Regions from separate parts of the Arthrobacter sp. efr-133-TYG-120 genome, predicted to be linked through region 4. Evidence: riboswitches for the same ligand, from Rfam matches in the RefSeq annotation. Region 4 holds a riboswitch; each other region holds the start of a gene.
What was found. A riboswitch is a leader RNA that binds a small molecule or an ion and turns the genes downstream of it on or off. The one in region 4 is predicted to bind S-adenosylmethionine.
Positions count from the first base shown of each region.

Region 1: linked by a shared signal. The riboswitch ahead of metX (homoserine O-acetyltransferase MetX) and the one ahead of QRN51_RS17745 (DUF1737 domain-containing protein) in region 4 are both predicted to bind S-adenosylmethionine.
Region 2: linked by a shared signal. The riboswitch ahead of QRN51_RS09910 (hypothetical protein) and the one ahead of QRN51_RS17745 (DUF1737 domain-containing protein) in region 4 are both predicted to bind S-adenosylmethionine.
Region 3: linked by a shared signal. The riboswitch ahead of QRN51_RS02220 (aminotransferase class V-fold PLP-dependent enzyme) and the one ahead of QRN51_RS17745 (DUF1737 domain-containing protein) in region 4 are both predicted to bind S-adenosylmethionine.

Region 1 is NZ_JARVRI010000015.1:15,244-20,051, forward strand. Features, by position in the region: gene QRN51_RS10245 (RNA-binding S4 domain-containing protein) at 1-67, shown strand, start outside; gene QRN51_RS10250 (alpha/beta hydrolase) at 133-780, opposite strand; gene QRN51_RS10255 (SGNH/GDSL hydrolase family protein) at 850-1,692, shown strand; gene QRN51_RS10260 (hypothetical protein) at 1,758-2,150, shown strand; gene metX (homoserine O-acetyltransferase MetX) at 2,152-3,273, opposite strand; SAM riboswitch class IV at 3,287-3,402, opposite strand; gene QRN51_RS10270 (S8 family peptidase) at 3,618-4,808, shown strand, end outside.
Region 2 is NZ_JARVRI010000014.1:357,090-361,897, reverse strand. Features, by position in the region: gene QRN51_RS09920 (helix-turn-helix domain-containing protein) at 1-353, opposite strand, end outside; gene QRN51_RS09915 (sodium:solute symporter family protein) at 657-2,189, shown strand; SAM riboswitch class IV at 2,271-2,390, shown strand; gene QRN51_RS09910 (hypothetical protein) at 2,405-2,725, shown strand; gene QRN51_RS09905 (hypothetical protein) at 2,751-2,939, opposite strand; gene QRN51_RS09900 (VIT1/CCC1 transporter family protein) at 3,208-4,395, shown strand; gene QRN51_RS09895 (matrixin family metalloprotease) at 4,443-4,808, shown strand, end outside.
Region 3 is NZ_JARVRI010000002.1:205,231-210,038, reverse strand. Features, by position in the region: gene QRN51_RS02235 (MFS transporter) at 1-446, shown strand, start outside; gene QRN51_RS02230 (metal-dependent transcriptional regulator) at 473-1,186, opposite strand; gene QRN51_RS02225 (class I SAM-dependent methyltransferase) at 1,216-1,992, opposite strand; gene QRN51_RS02220 (aminotransferase class V-fold PLP-dependent enzyme) at 2,044-3,456, opposite strand; SAM riboswitch class IV at 3,492-3,604, opposite strand; gene hisN (histidinol-phosphatase) at 3,765-4,577, opposite strand; gene rsgA (ribosome small subunit-dependent GTPase A) at 4,637-4,808, opposite strand, start outside.
Region 4 is NZ_JARVRI010000031.1:61,644-66,451, reverse strand. Features, by position in the region: gene QRN51_RS17770 (PAS domain-containing protein) at 1-112, shown strand, start outside; gene QRN51_RS17765 (cupin domain-containing protein) at 109-636, shown strand; gene ocd (ornithine cyclodeaminase) at 935-1,966, opposite strand; gene QRN51_RS17755 (Lrp/AsnC family transcriptional regulator) at 2,126-2,557, opposite strand; gene QRN51_RS17750 (hypothetical protein) at 2,613-2,972, shown strand; SAM riboswitch class IV at 3,077-3,189, shown strand; gene QRN51_RS17745 (DUF1737 domain-containing protein) at 3,200-3,457, shown strand; gene QRN51_RS17740 (rhodanese-like domain-containing protein) at 3,454-3,864, shown strand; gene QRN51_RS17735 (O-succinylhomoserine sulfhydrylase) at 3,865-4,808, shown strand, end outside.

The sequences.
Region 1 (4,808 bases), on a different contig from region 4:
CCAACTCCATGTCGGCGATACGGTGACCGTCAACGGACAGACGGTGCGGATCGCGGCCGCTTCCTAGGGCAACGCGGGGTCACTTACGGCCCATAACGTACTTCGGGATGGGCCGTAAGTGACCCCGCGTTGCTACGAGAGGACCTTGTGCTCCAGGAATTCGCCAACGTGGCCGATTTCCTGCTGGTTGATGCCGTGCCACATGCCTGTGTAGAGCACCTTGGTCAGATCCGTGTGCTTTCGGACCCAGTCCATGGTGTATTCGATCTTGTCCGGGGTGATAACAGGATCCTGCTGGTCCCGTCCCCAGAAGAGCGGCACGGAACCGTCCAGTTCGGCGTCGCGGAATGCGGGGTCCGCATCGGCGTCGACGGCGAAGCCTGAAAGCCCGACGACGGCGGCAAAGTCCGCCGGGCGCTGCCGCAACAGCGAGGTGGCCATGGCCATACCCATGGAAAAGCCGAGAAGCGTCACCGAGCTGTGGTTGGACTTGAAGGAGTCCAACCAGGAAAACACGTACTCCGCGGCGTCCTTGACGGCATCGAGGGAATAGTCGATGGACGCCGTGAGCGGGAACCACGTGAAGCCCGGGCCCGTCGCGATCGGCGCACGGAGCGAAGCGACGACGAAGTCCTGGGGCAACAAGCCTGCAAGGCTGAAGAGGTCCTGCTCGTTGGACCCGTAACCGTGCAACAGGACCAGCAATGGCTTGCCAGCCCGCTCCTCCTCTTCGTGGGACCACAAAACGACCGGGGCAGGAAAGGCGGAAGCTTGACTCATGGGACTATTCTTGCAGTTACCCATGAGTAACAAGCTACGGGCGCGTGGCGTTGCAGCAAGAGGCAGGATATGGACGTGAGTGACATTGATCCCACGGTGGGACCAAAGCCGGACGAAAGGATTCATCCGTGGACCCGCTACGTGGCATTGGGTGATTCCTTTACCGAAGGGATCGGCGACCCCGAGCCCAACAACCCCGGGGGACATCGCGGCTGGGCCGACCGCGTAGCCGAGGAACTGAGCCGGGGGCACCGGGATTTCGCCTACGCCAACCTGGCCATCCGCGGGCGGTTGCTCCAGCAGATCCTCGACGAACAACTTGGCCCGTGCATGGACCTCAAGCCGGACCTCGTGAGCATCTCCGCAGGCGGCAACGACCTCATCCGTCCCGGCGGCGATCCCGACGCCTTGGCCGAGAAACTCGATGCCGCAGTGCAGACCCTGAGTTCCGACGGTGCCACCGTGGTTCTCTTCAACGGTCCGGACACCGCGTCATCGGTCCTCGGCCGGATCCGCGGCAAAGTGGCCATCTACAACGAAAACCTCCGCACGGTGGCCGCCCGCCACGATGCCGTGATCGCCGATATGTGGTCCCTGCGGCAACTCTCCAACTCCCAGATGTGGGACGAAGACCGCCTGCACTTCTCGCCGCTCGGCCATCACACCGTCGCGGCGATGGTCCTCGATTCGCTCAACGTGCCGCACAACCTCGAGCCGCTGTTCCCCAAGCCACTCCCCCAGCGGAGTTGGCGCGAGGCCCGCTCGGGCGACCTCGTATGGGCACGGGAGTATTTTGTCCCGTGGGTCATCCGTCGGATCCGGCACCGCTCCTCCGGCGACGGCATCCTGCCGAAACGCCCGACGCCGGGACCCGTCTTCGGTCCTGCCGACACCATCCTGCCCCGGAGCTGAACGGGAGCCGTGTGGGTCACAGGGAGCGGGGCTAAGCTGGTGAAAGACTAGGGAGGCCCTCCACTGTGAACAATGTGATCTTCTGGATCATCGTCTGCTCCTGGCTGATTCCCATGGGGATCCGCATGTACAACCGATCGCGCCAGCGCAGGCTCCGGGACTTCCCTCCGCAGGATTACCCCGGGCAGCCCTATCCTCCGCAGCACTACCCCGTCGGATACCCGGAGCAACCCCCGGTCATCTTCCCGGCTGAGCCGCAACCCCCGGTGGGAATGCCCGCACCTCAGGCCGCTCCGCGGTCGTCGGCTACTCCGCAAGCGAACAGCGCGCCCCAGCCGGACAGCGCGCCGCAAGGCTACCGGGCACGGAAACTGGCCGAACTCGACCAGGAGTATAGCGACGGGAAAATTGCCATGGAGGACTACATGAAGCTCCGCCAGGAGATCATGAACGGCTGATTCAGCCGAAGAACGCCTCCCGCAGCTGGGGGCCGAGCTGGCCGATCTCGGTGAGGAAACCGTCGTGCCCGATGGGCGCCTCGATCACATGAACGGGGACTTCTCCGGGCAAGGCCTTGGCCAGCTCGTGCGATTGTTCCGGGAAATAGAGCCGATCCGAGTCCACCGAGGCAACGAAGAACTTCGCCGTGGCCACGGACAACGCGTCCTCCAATGAGCCCCGGCCGCGAGTGATGTCGTGGCTCATGAGCGCCTCAGTGATGGCGATGTAGCTGTTGGCGTCGAAGCGCTGGACCAGCTTGCGTCCCTGGTGGTCGAGGTAGCTCTCCACCTGGTAGCGGCCCCGGTCCCCTAAGGCCGCAGCCTGTAGGGGTGCCTCGCCGCCTTGGGCGTTCCTGCCGAAGCGGAAGTCCAGTTCATCCGCCGAACGGTAGGTGATGTGGGCGATCCGCCGGGCGAGGGCCAGCCCCGCCTCGGGCGCGGCCTGGCCATAGTAGTCGCCGCCCTTGAAGTCGGCGTCCTGCCGGATGGCGAGCGTCTGGGCCTGCGCGAACGCAATCTGTTCGGCAGTGCTGTACGCCCCGATCGAAATCACGGCACATCGCTTGACGCGGTCCGGATAGCTGACGGCCCACTCCAGTGCGCGGGCACCGCCCATGGACCCGCCCACCACGGTGTGCCAGCTGTGGATCCCCAAGGCGTCGGCGAGCCGGGCTTCGGCTACAGTGCTGTCCCGCAGGGTCACAAGCGGGAAGCGGGAGCCCCATGGCTTGCCGTCAGGAGCGCTCGACGACGGCCCGGTGCTGCCGTAGCAGCCTCCCACGATGTTGACGGAGACTACGAAGTAGCGGTCCGTGTCGATGGTGGCGCCGGGACCAACGAGTTGCTCCCACCAGCCTTCTTCGTCGCTCTCGCCACGGGCCACATGGGTGCTGCCGGTCAGTGCATGCTCCACGAGGACGGCGTTGGAAGCGTCGGCGTTGAGCCGGCCCCATGTCTCGTACGCAAGGACGACCTCAGGGAGGAAACCCCCGGCCTCCAGTTCGAGCCCTCCTACGGAAACATACTTGAGGGTTCCGTCCTGGGTACCTGAAAGGGGTATGGCTGTTGCAGCAATTGTCATTCGTCGACACCTCACATCGCGCTTGCCCGCCGCCAACACAGCGAAGGGCCAGGTCTTCACCCGGGGCACCCCGCCGCGAAAGGAGGGTTGCCGGCCAGCAAGCCGGGGCTGTCGCTGGCACTCATGACCTATGGGAAGAGTCTAGGAAAACCGGACCCCTTCTGACGAAGATTATGACAGCTTTGTGACACTTGGCCGCGTTTTGTTCACGAAGCCGGGGTTGTGGATGTCTGAAATTGAAGAGACGGGTGATGCCTGTGTGACTGGAGATAGAATTGGGCGCAGCAGTCTGCATCCTTCGGATGTCTCCGCCGCCACTGTGCGTCACAGGAAGATTGAAGCTCGTGAAAAAGCCATCCGGCGTCGTTCCAATAGCCCTGTTCTTGCTGGTATCAGGTTTCACCGTGGGAGTGCCGCTGCCGGCGCACGCCGACACGACTCCGGCAGCAGGCGAAGACAGATACATGGTCCACTACGCCGAAGGCACCGACGTTGACGGGAAGACCGCGGAGCTGCGCTCGCAGGGAGTCTCGGTGGACAAAACGTTCACGCATGCCGTGAAGGCCGCGGTCGTCACGGCGACGCCAGCGAAGGCCGCTGCGTTGGCGAAGTCGAGCCACGTGGCATCGGTCGAGCGGGACACCCCGGTACGGATTTCGGACACCCAAGCGCCGGCACCCTGGAACCTCGACCGGACCGATCAGCGCACCCTCCCTTTGTCCGGGAGCTACACCCCGCCTTCGAGCGGCGCCGGGGTTCAGGTCTACATTGTGGACAACGGGGTGCTTGGCACCCATGTGGACTTCGGCGGTCGGGTGACCGCGGGGTGGAGTGCCTTCTCGGGGCAGCCCGCCAATGCCCCCTGCACCGATCCGGCAATGCCCGACGCCGGCCACGGGACGCACGTAGCAGGCATCACAGCCGGCAGCACCTACGGCATGGCCAAGTCGGCAACCATCGTGCCGGTGCGGGTCCTTGGTTGCGACGGTACGGGATACTCCTCCGACGTCATAGCCGGCCTCGATTGGATGGTCCAGCAGCACCAGCCCGGCCAACCCGCCGTCGCCAACCTCAGCCTCTCCGGACCTGCGAACCAGAGCCTGGACGACGCTGTCCAGGGCGCGATCAATAGCGGCATTATCGTCACCTTGGCGGCCGGCAATTCCAGCACGGACGCGTGCACGCTGTCCCCCAGCCGCGTGGCTGCCGCGATCACGGTGGCCGCGAGCGACAGCTTCGACCGGCAGGCATCGTTCTCCAACTACGGTCCCTGCGTCGACCTGTACGCACCAGGAGTCCAGATCACCTCGGATTGGCAGACGTCAAATACCGCAACGGCTGTCCTGAACGGAACCTCGATGGCCTCTCCGCATGCGGCAGGAGCGGCCGCGATGCTCCTCGCCATGCATCCCTCGTGGAGCCCCGCGCAGGTCTCGGCAACGTTGACCGTCGGCGCAACAGCCGGAATAGTCCAGTCGACCGGAAACTGCATGCCTAACCGGCTGCTGTACGTCAGCCCGTCGCTCTTTTCGCCG
Region 2 (4,808 bases), on a different contig from region 4:
TCGATGGAAGCCTGTAGGATCTGCAGCCGTCGTTCCGACCGGGCGGTCAGGAGCCGCTCCACGATTCCCTGGCCGCCAAGCGAAATCCGCGGCCCATCGTCGCGCCGCGTCAGGTGCGTCTCAGGTGCGGCGAAAAGATCGCCGATGGAGACTGAAAGAACTTGGCAAAGCGTCACAAGGGAAGCGACCGACGGCGATGTCAGGTCACGTTCCACCCGGCTCAGGAACCCTTTGGTCAGGCCGGTGGCGTCGGCAACCTGCTCGATGGTGAGCCGCTGCGATTGGCGGGCGGCACGGATTCTGGAACCGATGGCAACGGGGACATTGCTCGGTTCAACGGGGAGAGCCTTCATTCACGAACCTTTCAGGCCGTTTCTGCGGCCCTGTCATTGCAGCAATAGTAGCCGGATCGCCCGCGCGGCAGGGCCTTTGGCAAGCTGGAGGAGCGCCGATGAGTCCGCTGGGCGAGACAGCACCTTGACTGTTACTCGCATCACTACGTATCCTCATAGGCAACAAGTGTTGTTTGTGAGGCATACATCACAGACTACTCTCCCCAATCACCAGCGCAGAGACCTTCCGCAACCCGCAACGAAACCCAGCGGACCGGCGTCGGAATCCCCAAGGGCTCTGCGCATCACTTTCAGGAGCCAACCGTGGACTCTTCGTTCATCAATATTGCGATCGTGGTGGTGTATTTGCTCGCCATGCTGGCCTTCGGCTGGTGGGGCAAGTCGCGCACCAAGAACAACAGCGACTTCCTCGTGGCAGGACGCCGCCTCGGTCCGATGCTCTACACCGGCACCATGGCCGCAGTCGTCCTCGGCGGCGCATCGACGGTTGGCGGCGTCGGCCTCGGCTACAAGTTCGGCGTCTCCGGCATGTGGCTGGTTGTCGCGATCGGTTCGGGCGTGCTCCTCCTGAGCCTGCTTTTCGCCGGCACCATCCAGCGGCTGAAGATCTACACGGTCTCCCAGATGCTCAGCCTGCGTTACGGACAGCGCGCCACACAGACTTCCGGCATCGTCATGCTCGCCTACACCCTGATGTTGTGCGCCACGTCCACGGGCGCCTACGCCACCATCTTCGTTGTCCTCTTCGGCTGGGAGCGCTGGCTCGCCATCGCCGTCGGCGGCGCAATCGTCCTGGTCTACTCAACGATCGGCGGCATGTGGTCCATCACCCTCGCCGACCAGGTGCAGTTCATCATCAAGACCGTGGGCATCTTCTTCCTCATGCTCCCGTTCGTCCTGAACGCCGCAGGCGGCTTCGATGGCATCCGTGCCCGCGTTGACGCCAGCTTCTTCCAGTTGGACGGCATCGGAGCACAAACCATCATCACGTACTTCGTGGTCTACACCCTGGGCCTGCTGATCGGCCAGGACATCTGGCAGCGCGTCTTCACCGCCAAGACTCCCAAGGTGGCCCGTTGGGGCGGTGCCACCGCGGGTATCTACTGCGTCCTGTACGGCGTCGCCGGCGCATTGATCGGCCTTGCCGCCCGCGTGGCACTGCCCAACATCGACGTGAAGGCCCTCGGCAAGGACGTCGTCTACGCCGAGGTTGCCACGCACATCCTGCCGATCGGCATCGGCGGCCTCGTGATGGCCGCTGCGGTCGCGGCCATGATGTCCACGGCTTCCGGAGCCCTCATCGCCGCGGCGACCGTTGCCCGCGCCGACGTGGTCCCGTTCGTGGCCAGCTGGTTCGGCAAGACCATCAACACCGACGACACCGAGAACCCCGAGCACGACGTCAAGGCCAACCGCTACTGGGTCCTCGGACTGGGCATCGTGGCCGTGTTGATATCCATGGCGGCGCAAGACGTCGTGGTCGCCCTGACCATCGCCTACGACATCCTGGTGGGCGGCCTGCTGGTTGCCATCCTGGGCGGCCTGGTCTGGAAGCGGGGCACCGGCATTGCCGCGGCCTGGTCCATGGCCGTGGGGTCCGTACTCACCCTGGCCCTGCTGATCGCCTACGCCACGGGAATCATCCCCAGCGAAGACGGCGTCTACGCCAACGATCCCATCTATTGGGGCCTCGGAGCCTCGTTGCTGGTGTACGTTGTGGTCTCGCTGCTGACGCCTCCCACGGAGCCCGAGGTCCGCGAAGCATGGGACCGTCGCGTCGCCGGAGGAGTCACCGAGGAACTCCCGCTGGAGGCCCACCCGGTGGCCAGCCACTAAGTTTCACAGAGTCAAGTACGACGGCGGCGCCGCACCTTTTTCCGGGGTGCGGCGCCGCCGTCGCATGTACAGTAGGAAGAGCTTCAAGAGATGTGGCGCCAAGCTCCGACTTGCCACACGCCAACCCCATGTTCACGGGTGGTTCGGATGAAGAAGCGGCCCGGCTCGGACCAGAGACAACCGAACGGGCAAGAGCAACTCCACAGGAGAAGGCCATGCCTTTCGAAAACGGCGCCACCGCCATAGCCGGCCGCACCACCCAGCCCAGCACCCTCTTGTCGCACCGCCCCCGCCGGGTGGACGAATTCGTCCGGGTGATTCCCGGCGTCGACCTCTCCCAAGGCTCCGTCACGTTCGTCGTGGACGGAAACCTGGAACGCTATTGGCACCATGAGCCGCGGCTCATCACCCAAGCCCTTTCAAAAGCGGTCCAGCCCGCCCGCTGGTTCCCCGCCACACGGAAACTCACCCTGACGGTGGCGGCAACCGGGCACCGGGCAGGCGTGCAGAGGCACTTCATCCTGAGCGCGTTTTAGCTCCCCGGGTTTAGCGAGCCCGGGGCTATTCGAACTCTTCGTCCTCGCGGTGTTCCTCTGCGTCGAGCGGAACCACCCGTTCGTCGTCGTCGAGGACCTCGGATTGTTCCTCCCAGTCCTCGTCCACCTCAAGGTCTTCGCTGTAGTCGTAGGCGGGATCGGCCTCGACCGTGGGACGGTCGGGGTGGCGGGCGTGGGTTTCGGTGCTGTCCATGGTGCAACCTCCGTTCGACGTGCCGCTGAGCCCATCGCACAGGCACATGAGGCAGCCGGTCACCACGCTACCCCGCCAATTCGTGGACCCTGTCCATCCATCCCAGCACTGCCCCCAACCGCGGTCAAGGGCCTCCCGGGAGCCTCCCGTTTTTGAGGCGCGCCTAAAACGTCCAGTGAGGATTGCCAGCCGAAAAACCGCGGAAATTGGCGATAGAGTGGAGCCGCAATGAGGCGATGAAGCCCGCCCCAGCAACCCAGGAGTCCCGGTGCACCCGCACGCAGATCCACAGAACCCGACAGATCCAGACAACGCGCATCCCGACAATCGCTCGGACCAAAGCAGTCCATCGCAAGATGAAGCGGCCCCCAAGACTCCCCCGTCGTCGTCGGACATCAAGCGCTGGCGTCAGTACTTGGCGGACGAGCGGGCCGAGGCCGCCGTGTACCGCCAACTGGCGCAGCGCCGCGACGGCGAGGAACGCGAAATCCTGTTGGCACTCGCAGAGGCCGAGGGCCGCCACGAGGCACACTGGCTCAAGCTCCTCGGGGAACATGCCGGCATGCCGAAGGCGGCCTCGATCCGAAGCCAAATGCTCGGCTTCCTCGCCCGGAACTTTGGATCAGTGTTCGTGCTGGCCCTCGCCCAAAGGGCTGAAGGCCGCTCGCCTTACGCGAAGGATCCAGCAGCGACCCGCGCCATGGCGGCTGACGAACAGATCCACGAGGAAGTAGTCCGCGGCCTGGCGACGCGCGGCCGCAACAGGTTGTCCGGCACTTTCCGCGCGGCCGTCTTCGGCGCCAACGACGGTCTTGTCAGCAACCTCTCACTCGTGATGGGCATGGCGGCCACCGGCGTCCCCGCCACTGTGGTCCTGTTCAGCGGCATCGCCGGCCTGCTGGCAGGCGCGCTGTCCATGGGTGCCGGCGAATATGTCTCTGTCCGCTCGCAGCTCGAGCTCCTCAAGGCCACCCGCCCCACCCAGGCCACGCTGACCGCAGCCCCGGCCCTGGACATCGAGCACAACGAGCTGGTCCTCGTGTATCTGGCCCGGGGCATGTCCCGCGAAGCCGCCGAACACCGGGCCGCTGAACGCATGGGCGTCTACAGCTGCGATTGCGATCCCAGCCTCTCCCTGCACCCCGAAGTGGAAGAAACCGTCAATGAGCACGAGGCCGTGGGCTCCGCCTGGGGCGCCGCGATCTCGAGTTTCTGCTTCTTCGCTTCGGGCGCCATTGTGCCCATCCTGCCGTTCATCTTCGGCATGACCGGCTTCGCGGCGCTTGCTGTGGCCGGTACGCTGGTGGGCATCGCGCTTCTGTCGACCGGCGCCGTCGTCGGCTTGTTGTCCGGAACCTCGCCGCTGACCCGCGGCCTCCGGCAGCTCGCCATCGGGCTCGGCGCGGCCGCGGCCACGTATGGGCTGGGCTTCGTCTTCGGCGCTGTCATCGGTTAGTACCGCCGGCCCGCTGGGGTGCCCGGTACAGGGATTTGGGGGAAGACTTGCATTCAAACTACGGGTACGACGGCGGCCCGCCGCCCAAGCGCCCCAGCACCGCGCTCGCGCTGTTCCGAAATTTGATGCTGGTGGCGGTGGTCGCTGCCGTAGCCGTGTTGGTCAGTGGATTCCTCCGGGGCGACCCTGGAATCACCGGCTTGCTTCCGAACCTGGCCCCGTCCGCCCACGCCACGGCAAGCAGCTCCGGGCCGGGCGGGGCTCCCGGACAGGGTCAGCCAAAGGCGGCCCGCGCGCCGGATACGCCGCCGCCTGGCCTGGAAGAAGCCGGCCACCCGCTTGGCTCCCCCGCCAAGCCTGCGGTGGCCAGCAACTCCTTCAAGTTCCTGGCCACCAATGCCGACGGTACCCCC
Region 3 (4,808 bases), on a different contig from region 4:
CGCGGTGGTTCATGACGGCCGGACCATTCATTTGCGGAATCGGTTTCCTCATGACCTTGGCCGTCCAGGAGCCCTTGAACTACTGGACGCAAGTGCTGCCCGGGCAGATCGTCTTCGGGATCGGCCTGAGCACCTTGGTGGCGCCCCTCACCGCGGCCATCCTCGGCGCGGTACCCACGGAAGAGGCAGGGATCGGTTCCGCAGTGAACAACGCTGTTGCCCGTATCGCAGGCCTGATCTGCATCGCGTTTGCCGGGCTCATCATCGGCCCGGTCTTCAGCCGCCAAGGCCTCATGAACGCCGTCGTGGTCACGGCCGTGCTGTTCTTCCTCGGGGCGGTGGCATCCGCCGTCGGGATCCGGAACCCGGTGCTGGGCGCTGCTGTAGTGGACTCTCCCGAAGGTCAAGCGCCCGACGACGGCGGGACGGCTGCCCAGCGCGCCTGAACAGCGCCTTCCACAACACAGCTTCGTTAGTGTTCAGCGAGGACGCAGCCGTCGTGTTCGACGTCGGTGGCCACCCAGAGCGCCGAGGCGACCTCATCCGCGAGATCATAGTCGCGGCTGCCCGGACCCTTTCCGATCCGGACCACCAGGGCACCACCGAACGGCTTGCGGCCAATCACCTGGATGCTGGCGTCGAGGTCGATTTCCTCTGCGGACAAGTACCGCAGCAACTCCGGGTTTTCGTCGCTGATCCGCGTGATCTTGCCGGAATGGCCGTCGTCGAGCTCGATCATGCGGTGCGCATGCGGCAGGCTCACCGAACCGTCCGCGGCAGGGATGGGGTCCCCATGGGGATCGCGTCCGGGGTTGCCCAGCTTGGTGGCCATGCGATCGATGAAGGTGTCCGAAACGGCGTGTTCGAGCATCTCGGCCTCGTCATGGACTTCGTCCCAGCTGTAGCCCAACTCCCTCACGAGGTAGGTCTCGATCAGGCGGTGGCGGCGGACCATGCCCAGGGCAAGCTGCATTCCCTGGGGGGTCAAGGAAATGGCGCTGTAGGGCTGGTGGTCCACCAGCCCTTGGTCCTTGAGCTTGCGGACCATCTCCGAGACGGAGGAATTGGCGACGCCGAGCCGTTGCGCGAGCTGTGAGGACGTGATGGGTTTGTCCTGCCACTCCGTGAAGGAGTAGATGACCTTGACGTAGTCCTCGATCGAGGAGGAGGGCGCACTGGTCTTCACGGTTCCAAGCCTATCGTGAACAGGCCGCATCAGGCTTTGCGCGCCCGCCAGCTCTGCGTGAGATAGGGCAAGGGGATGACCTCGCCCTCGGCATGGCCCAGATGCTCGAAAAGGTACCACTCGAGATTGCCCGTCACCTTGGCCCGGGTGGTCTCATTCGCCCTCAGGTAGTAACTGCGCGACTTCACGAGTTCGAGGATATCCGCCGGAGTCACGGGATCCTCCCAACGCGTCACATGGCTTTCGAGGCCCGTGAACTCCCGGCCCACCACAGGCCGGAAGTCCGGTTTGTGGACATCGCCGGCATGCATGATGCGAGACAAACGATGGACCCAGAGCACCGACGTGTCCAGCTGGTTCCAGATCAAGCCGATCACACCCTGGGGCCGAAGGATCCGGGCGATCTCGGTGCTGGCGGCGAGGGGATCGCACCAGTGCCATGCCTGGGCAACGCTGACGACGTCGAATGCTGAGTCCGCGAGTCCAGTTGCCTCGGCCGTGCCCTCCAGGGCGATCACTTGTGGATACGTTTTGCGCAGTTGCGTGAGCATGTCCGTGGAGGGGTCCACTGCGGACACCGCCAGCCCGCGCTCGACGAGGAGCGCTGTGAACTTTCCGGTGCCCGCGCCGATGTCTGCCGCGTCCCGCGCGCCTTCCGGCAGCAGCCAGTCAGCTGAATCCGCGGGGTATCCGGGCCGGACACGGTCATAGTGCTCTCCGCCGTCCTGGAAACTCTGACCGAGTTCAAGGCGCCGTTCCTCATAGAGCTTGGGGCCGGCTGACGTGCCTTTGGGTCGCGGGGCCACGCGGAAACTCCTTCGTAGGACAGGAAAAAATACCCTACGAATCTACCGCAATCAGTCGGTGCTGCACGGAGCTGCGCCCGCGGTCCCGGGAGTGTTGGGAGCCCATTCCGGGTAGCTGCGGTGATCGTTCGCGGGCACCCAACGGCCGGCGTCCACCACGTAGTCCCAACCGAGGCCATTGCTCTTGAGCGCCTGGATGCCCGCGATGAGCCGAGTGGCGTCTTCCAAACGCGATCCTACGCCGAAACTGGCCCGGAGGGATCCGGAGGGAAGACCGAGGCGCTTGAGCAGCGGGTGGGCGCAAAAGCGCCCGTCGCGCAGGCCAATGCCGTGCTCGGCCGCAAGATAGGCCGCCACAAGTCCGGCGTCGTAGCCCTGGAGCGAGAAGTTCACGACGCCGATGGTGTCCTCGGGATCGGTGTCGCTGAAGATCTGGTGCACGGTCACGCCGTCGATTTCCTTGAGGCCTTCGACCAGGTGCGAGCGGATGGCGGCCTCGTGGGCGTGCCATTCGTCGTGGTCGAGGCTGGCGATGACTTGTGTGGCCCGGGCGAGGGTGGCCGCACCGAGAACGTTCGGCGAGCCGCCTTCGTGCCTGGCCGGTCCCGTGGCCCAGCTGACGGAATCGAGGCGTGCCTCCCGGACGGCGCCGCCTCCTGCCAGGTGCGGCGTGCCGGCGTCGAGCCAGTCGGGACGGCCCACCAGGACTCCCGCGCCGAACGGGGCATAAAGCTTGTGCCCCGAGAAAACCAAGTAGTCGACATCCGCGGCGGCGATGTTGATGCGGCGATGCGGGGCAAGTTGCGCCGCGTCCACCACAATCCGCGCCCCGAATTCGTGGGCCAAGGCAGCTAGTTCCTTGATGGGCAGGATTTCGCCGGTCACATTCGACGCGCCGGTGACAGCCAGGAGGCTGACGCCACCATGGGAGAGGGCTGTGCGGACATTGGCTACGGTCTCCGACAAGGTTTCCGCGGCAACAATGCTTCGGTGGGGGACGCCTTGCCACGGCAGCAGGTTTGCGTGGTGCTCGATGTCCAGGTAAAGGACTTCGTCGGTGTGCTTGCCGTCTGTGACCGGCAGGCAGCCGGCCAGGAGATTGAGGGAATCGGTGGTGTTGCGCGTGAAAATGACGGAATCGTCCGGCCGTCCGCCAACAAAGTCACGGACGATGTTGCGGGCGTTTTCGTAGACGGAGGTGCTGATTTGGGAGGCGTAGCCTGCGCCGCGGTGCACACTCGCGTAGTACGGCAGGATCTCGTTGAGGTACGCGGAAACAACCGTCAGGGCAGGTGCGGATGCGCCGTAGTCAAGGTTGGCGTAGCGGATGTGGCCGCCCTGGATCAGGGGTGCCTGCAACTCCGCGCCGGTGACCGCGGCCAGCGGGCGGGATGCCCGAGGCAGCTGCTGTGCGGTTTCGTGGTGCTGCGAAAGAGCCGTAGAAGTAATTGTGGCTGTGCTCATGGGACCTCACTCAAGAGGGACCCCTGCGTGCAGGGGGTCCGCGCTTGCCGCATCCGTTCCGGACCGGCCGGGTCGTCACCCGGGGCACCCCGCCGCGATGGAGGGTTGCCGGCCAGCAAACCGGGGTTTCGCGCTGGCACTCGTGACCTGTAAAGAGAGTAGGACACCGGCGAGGCGGGTTCCAATGTGACCGCGATTGTTAAGCGGATTGTTACACCGCCCGAAAAATGTGCCTTCAGCCGAAGAAAAAGCAGCGGACGCCCCTAAAAGGGGGCGTCCGCCGTCGTTTATTCAGTGAACAGGAGGGGCTACAGAAGGTCGTCGAGTTCGGGGTTGAGCCTCTTGAGGACCTCGGAATGGAGGATCGAGTTCGTGGCGACGGCGTTTCCGCCGAAGGGGCCGTCCGCGCCATCCAGGGATGTGAAGCGTCCGCCGGCCTCGGTGACGATCGGCACCAAGGCGGCCATGTCGTAGACCTGGAGTTCCGGTTCGGCGGCGATGTCCACGGCGCCCTCGGCAACGAGACAGTAGGACCAGAAATCGCCGTACGCACGGCTGCGCCAGACATCGTTCTCGAGGCCCAGGAAGTTGTCCAGCTTCCCGTGCTGCTTCCACTCGGAAAGCTCGGAGTAGGAAAGCGAGGCGTCTTCGAGCCGGGACACGTTGGAAACTTTCAACCGGGTGGCGGCGGCCAGCGACCGGCCCATGTAGGCGCCGGAGCCCTTGGCCGCCCACCAACGCTTGCCGAGCGCCGGAGCGCTCACGAGCCCCACTACTACTTCGCCCTCGTCCACGAGGGCGATGAGCGTAGCCCAGACGGGTACGCCGCGCACGAAGTTCTTGGTCCCATCGATGGGATCGATGATCCAACGCCTGGAGCCGTGGCCCGTGCTGCCGAATTCTTCGCCGAGGACGGCGTCGCGGGGCCGGGAGCGGGAGAGCTGCCCACGGATTGCTTCCTCGGCGGCTTTGTCGGCATCGGTGACTGGGCTCAGGTCGGGTTTGGTCTCCACCTGGAGGTCCAGCGCCTTGAACCGCTCCATTGTCAGGGAATCGACGGAATCGGCCAGCACATGGGCCAGCCGTAGGTCGTCGTTGTAGCTCGAATCGGGTTGGGTCATGGTTCCAAACTACCGTCTATTCGCCGGTGAGCCGGGGAGGTAGGACGGCATGCGCTGAGTTAGTTGACCGTACCCAGTTCCTTGGCCTCTTGGGCTTCCATGCGCGGGTCCGCACCAAGGAGCCTGCGGAGCGATGCAAGGCGGGCGGGGCCGGCCTCGCCCGCGTGGCCTTCGGCGACCCAGGAATCCAGCCCGCATCGAACGGCGGAGGCATCGTGCTTGCAACCACGC
Region 4 (4,808 bases):
CGGCATGGTGAATGTGGACATCGTGACCCAAAAGGGGTTGCTGCGGACCCCGGGCAGCAAGGACATCATCGGCATCACCGTCTGCTTCTCACTGAAGGACCCGGTCACATGAGTGGATTCGCAGAGGACTGGATCAAACGGCTGGACATGTCCCCCGCTAGCGTGGGCGGCTGGTTCGCGCCCGCGCTCGTGAGCAACGAGGACATCGCCGGATCGGCGCTGCCTCCGCGTTTCGGCGTCGACCATCCGCTCTACAGTTCCAACTGGTACCTGCTGGAGGCGGGTGAGGTCCTCCAGTTGCACGCCCTCAAGCAGGACGAATTGTGGTTCTTCCACGTGGGGACACCGATCAGGCTGCACGTCTTCTCCCGGGAGCTCGGACTTCAGGACTTTGGCTATACCGAAGCCTTGTTGGGGCCGGATCCGGAAGCAGGCGAGATGTTGCAAGGAGTTGCCCCGAACTCCACCTGGTTCGGTGCCGAGTTGGCCGGGCCGGGGTTCGCCTTGGTGAGCTGCAGCCTCGCACCGGGATACGAGAGATCGGACTCCGCGAAACCAACGGCACGGGACATCGAGTCGCTCGTCATGAGGTTCCCCGGGCATGCCGAGCTGATCCTGCGCCTGGCGGTGGTGTAGCCGGGGCCGGCGGGATGGGCTGGGCAGGCGGGATGCCCGGATAAAACGTCTGGTGCGCCGGTTCTGGGGCCGGCGCACCAGGCTTCTCCCACCCAACTGACTAGCAGTAGTTGTCGTTTAGAGGCTCCAAAACGACAACAAATGCGTGGGCCCACGCCGCCCGGGTTCCCTGGCCGAGCTTGCGAGGCGAGGGTGGCGGTGGGGCCCCGCCGGCGAGGGTCCCTGCCTGAGCTCGCGAAGGCTGGGAGCCGACGGGGACTTGCGAGGCGAGGGTGGCGGTGGGGACCAGTTGGGCATCTCAGGAGCCGATCGGCGACAGTTCCCGCACCAGGCCGAAGAGGTCCTTGGGGTCATCGGGATTAGCGACGAGGTCAATCTCCTCGAAGAACTCCGAACCCTCAACGGCGTCGCGGAGATACCTCAAGGCGGAAAAGTCCTCGATCGCGAAGCCCACGGAATCGAATATCGTGATTTGGTCCTTGGAGGTCCGGCCCGGAGCGTGCCCGGCCAGGACCTGCCAGAATTCGGTGACGGGAAAATCGGCGGACATTTGCTGGATCTCGCCTTCAATCCGCGTCTGGGGATCGTATTCCACAAAGACGTCACCGAGGCCGAGGATGGCAGCGTCGAGTTCAGTCTTCCCTGGGCAGTCGCCTCCGATCGCGTTGATGTGGACTCCGGGCGAAACCTGGTCTGCTGTCAGGATCGTGGCATTGGCCTTGTCCGCCGTGCATGTGGTGACGACGTCGGCGCCCTCCACTGCATGGGCCGCCGAGTCTGCGATGGTGATGTCGAAGCCGAGGGGAGCCATGTTCCGGACGAACTTCTCCATCGCTGCCGGGTCCGTGTCCCAGATCCTCACACTGTTTATACCCAGGGCCGCCCGGAAGGCCAGCGCCTGAAACTCCGATTGGGTTCCGGTTCCGATCATCGCCATGATCCGGGCATCGGGGCGCGCGAGCTTCTTAGCGACCATGCCGGACGTGGCCGCCGTCCGCAACGCTGTCAGCACTGTCATCTCCGCAAGGAACGTCGGGTAGCCGTTGTGGACGTCGGACAGGACACCGAAAGCTGTCACGGTCTGGAAGCCGCGCGCGGGATTCGAGGGGTGTCCGTTTACATACTTGAAGCCGTAGGTTTCCTGGTCGCTGGTGGGCATCAGCTCGATGACGCCAAATGGCGTGTGGCTTGCCACTCGCGGAGTCTTGTCAAAAGATTCCCACCGCTGGAAGTCGTCTTCCAGGTACTGCATCATCTCCGAGATGACGGTCTCCGGGCCCCGTCCGGCCGTCCAACGAACCATATTGCGGACATCGACAAAGCGCGTCATGTGCGCTCCTTTCCCTCATAAGCACTGTTGCTACGAGGCTACGGAGCGGCGATATGCATCCACAATTGCCAAAGTACGTACTTTTCATTGAAAACATGCACAAAATGATGACTGCTTATGCACACAATGATCAACGGCAGGCGCCCGTCATAAAAGCGACTATCGCAGGACGGAACTGAGCAGCAGGCTCGTCTCGCTATTGACGATCCCCTCGATCCCGCGGATCCTGCCCAACACCTGGTCAAAGTCGCTGAGGCTCTCCGTGCGCAACTCGGCCACGAGATCCCAACCGCCGTTCGTGGTGTGTAGCGCCCAAATCTCGGGAAGTCCGCGGAGTTGGCGAATGACCTTGTCCGCCGACCTTCCCTCCACGGCAATGAGCGCAATGGCCCGGATCGCAAGTGGATCCACCTCGTCGCGCACCCTCGCGGTGAAGCCAACGATGGTCCCCGAGGAGACAAGACGCTCAAGCCGGCTATTCACGGTGGCCCGAGCAACGCCCAGCTTGCGCGCAAGGCTCGCCACGGAGGCCCTGCCGTCCTCCCGGAGAGCGGAGAGGAGCTGGCGGTCAAGGTCGGTGAGTGCTGCCATAAAGATAAACGTATCGCCCATTCCCCAAGCGGGCCTGAGTCCGTAGGGTATCGACATGAGCATCTACATCAGCCCCGACTCTGCTGCATGGTCCCTGACGGCCATGGCGACTGGTGCGTCAGCGGGATCAATCGATGATGCAAATGGCATGTCCAACCTGGTGAAGGAAATCTACGAGACAGAAGGTTTCGAAGCCTTGTCGGGTGTGGTTTTTGCATTGGCTCATCACAACAGCCTCTCGCTGCATGCACTCGCCACGGCCACCGGGATATCCGTCCACGAACTGCTGGAAATCCGGAAGCATCAAGGTTCCACTTTTCATCACTCCCCTACGGCAGTAGCGTCGCGGTTCGACGCCATTCCACCCCGGATCCAGGCGAGCCTGGAACCGCTGCCCAATGAAACCGAGTCCTAGGACGCTGGCACCCCAGCCCTCGCCAGCCTGGCTGCCGTCCGGTTACGGAACATGACGACGGCCGGTGATGCAGGCCGCCGTCGTGGATGTTATTTTTCTTCTTGAGTAATGAGCACCAGCGCGAAGCCCTGACTTGCTGGTCGGCAACCCTCTCTCCGGCGGGGTGCCTCAGGTGACTACTCGGCGTATCGACACTTTCGAACTGCAAGCGTGACTGAGGAGCACCAATGCCTGAACCCACCGAAGAAAAACTCTCGTACCGTCTCATCACGGGCCCTGACACCAAGGAATTCTGCGAGCGGATCTCCACCGCCCTCGCGGAGGGATACGTGTTGCACGGCAGCCCGGCCGCGACCTTCAACGGCACGGACGTAATCGTGGCACAGGCCATCGTCCTGCCCGCGGCAATCGCAAGCGCAGATGCCGCCGTTGCCAATGCGGTGGATCAGCTTGATGAAGAGTTCGACGGCGAGGGCCACGCATGAGCTACGCAGGCGACCTCAGCCCGCACGACGCCTGGGCCAAGCTTGAGCAGGGCGCCATCCTGGTGGACGTCCGCACCGAAGGCGAGTGGGCACACATCGGCATCCCGGACACCAAAGCCACCGAGAACGATCCCCTGTTCATCCAGTGGAACCTGGCCGGAGGCATCCCCAACACCCGTTTCATCGAAGAGTTGACGCAGCAGGCCCCGGAGGCGGACGGCACCGAACTGGTTTTCCTCTGCCGCTCCGGACAGCGCTCCATCGCCGCCGCGATTGCCGCCACCCAGGCCGGCTACACCTCCTACAACGTCCTCGAGGGCTTTGAGGGCGAGCCGGACCGCTACGGCGAGCGAACCGTGAACGGCTGGAAAAACCGTGGACTTCCGACGAACCTGGGGAACATCTAAGTGACTTTCAACCCTGACGCCGCCAGCTGGAGCCCTGACACCCAGGCCGTCCGCGGCGGTCTTGACCGTACCAACTTCCAGGAAACGTCCGAGGCCGTCTTCCTGAACTCCGGCTTCGTCTACGAGTCCGCCGCAGCCGCCGAGCGAGCATTTACGGGCGAGGACGAACGCTTCGTCTACTCCCGTTACGGCAACCCCTCCGTAGCTACCTTCCAGGAGCGCCTCCGCCTGCTCGAAGGCACCGAAGCGTGCTTCGCGACGGCGTCGGGCATGTCCGCTGTCTTCACCGCCCTCGGTGCGTTGCTTGCTGCCGGTGACCGCGTAGTTGCCGCCCGCTCGCTCTTCGGCTCCTGTTTCGTCATCCTCAATGAGATCCTGCCGCGCTGGGGCGTCGAGACCGTCTTCGTCGACGGGCCTGACTTGGACCAGTGGCGTGCTGCCCTGTCCGAGCCGACAACCGCAGTGTTCTTCGAGTCGCCGTCGAACCCCATGCAGGAAATCGTGGACATCGCCGCGGTGAGCGAGCTGGCCCACGCGGCCGGCGCCACGGTGGTCGTCGACAACGTCTTCGCCACTCCCCTCCTGCAGCGCTGCGGCGATCTCGGAGCAGACGTGATTGTCTACTCGGGCACCAAGCACATCGACGGCCAGGGTCGGGTCCTTGGCGGAGCGATCCTGGGCACCAAGGAGTTCATCGACGGTCCCGTCAAGCAGCTCATGCGGCACACCGGTCCGTCGCTTTCCGCGTTCAACGCCTGGGTCCTGACCAAGGGTCTGGAGACGATGGCGCTGCGTGTCAACCACTCCTCGGCGTCTGCGTTGCGGATCGCCGAGTGGCTCGAGGAACAGCCGGCCATCAGCTGGGTCAAGTACCCGCTGCTGAAGTCGCACCCGCAGTTCGAGCTCGCCGCAAAGCAAATGAAGGCCGGCGGAACTGTGCTCAC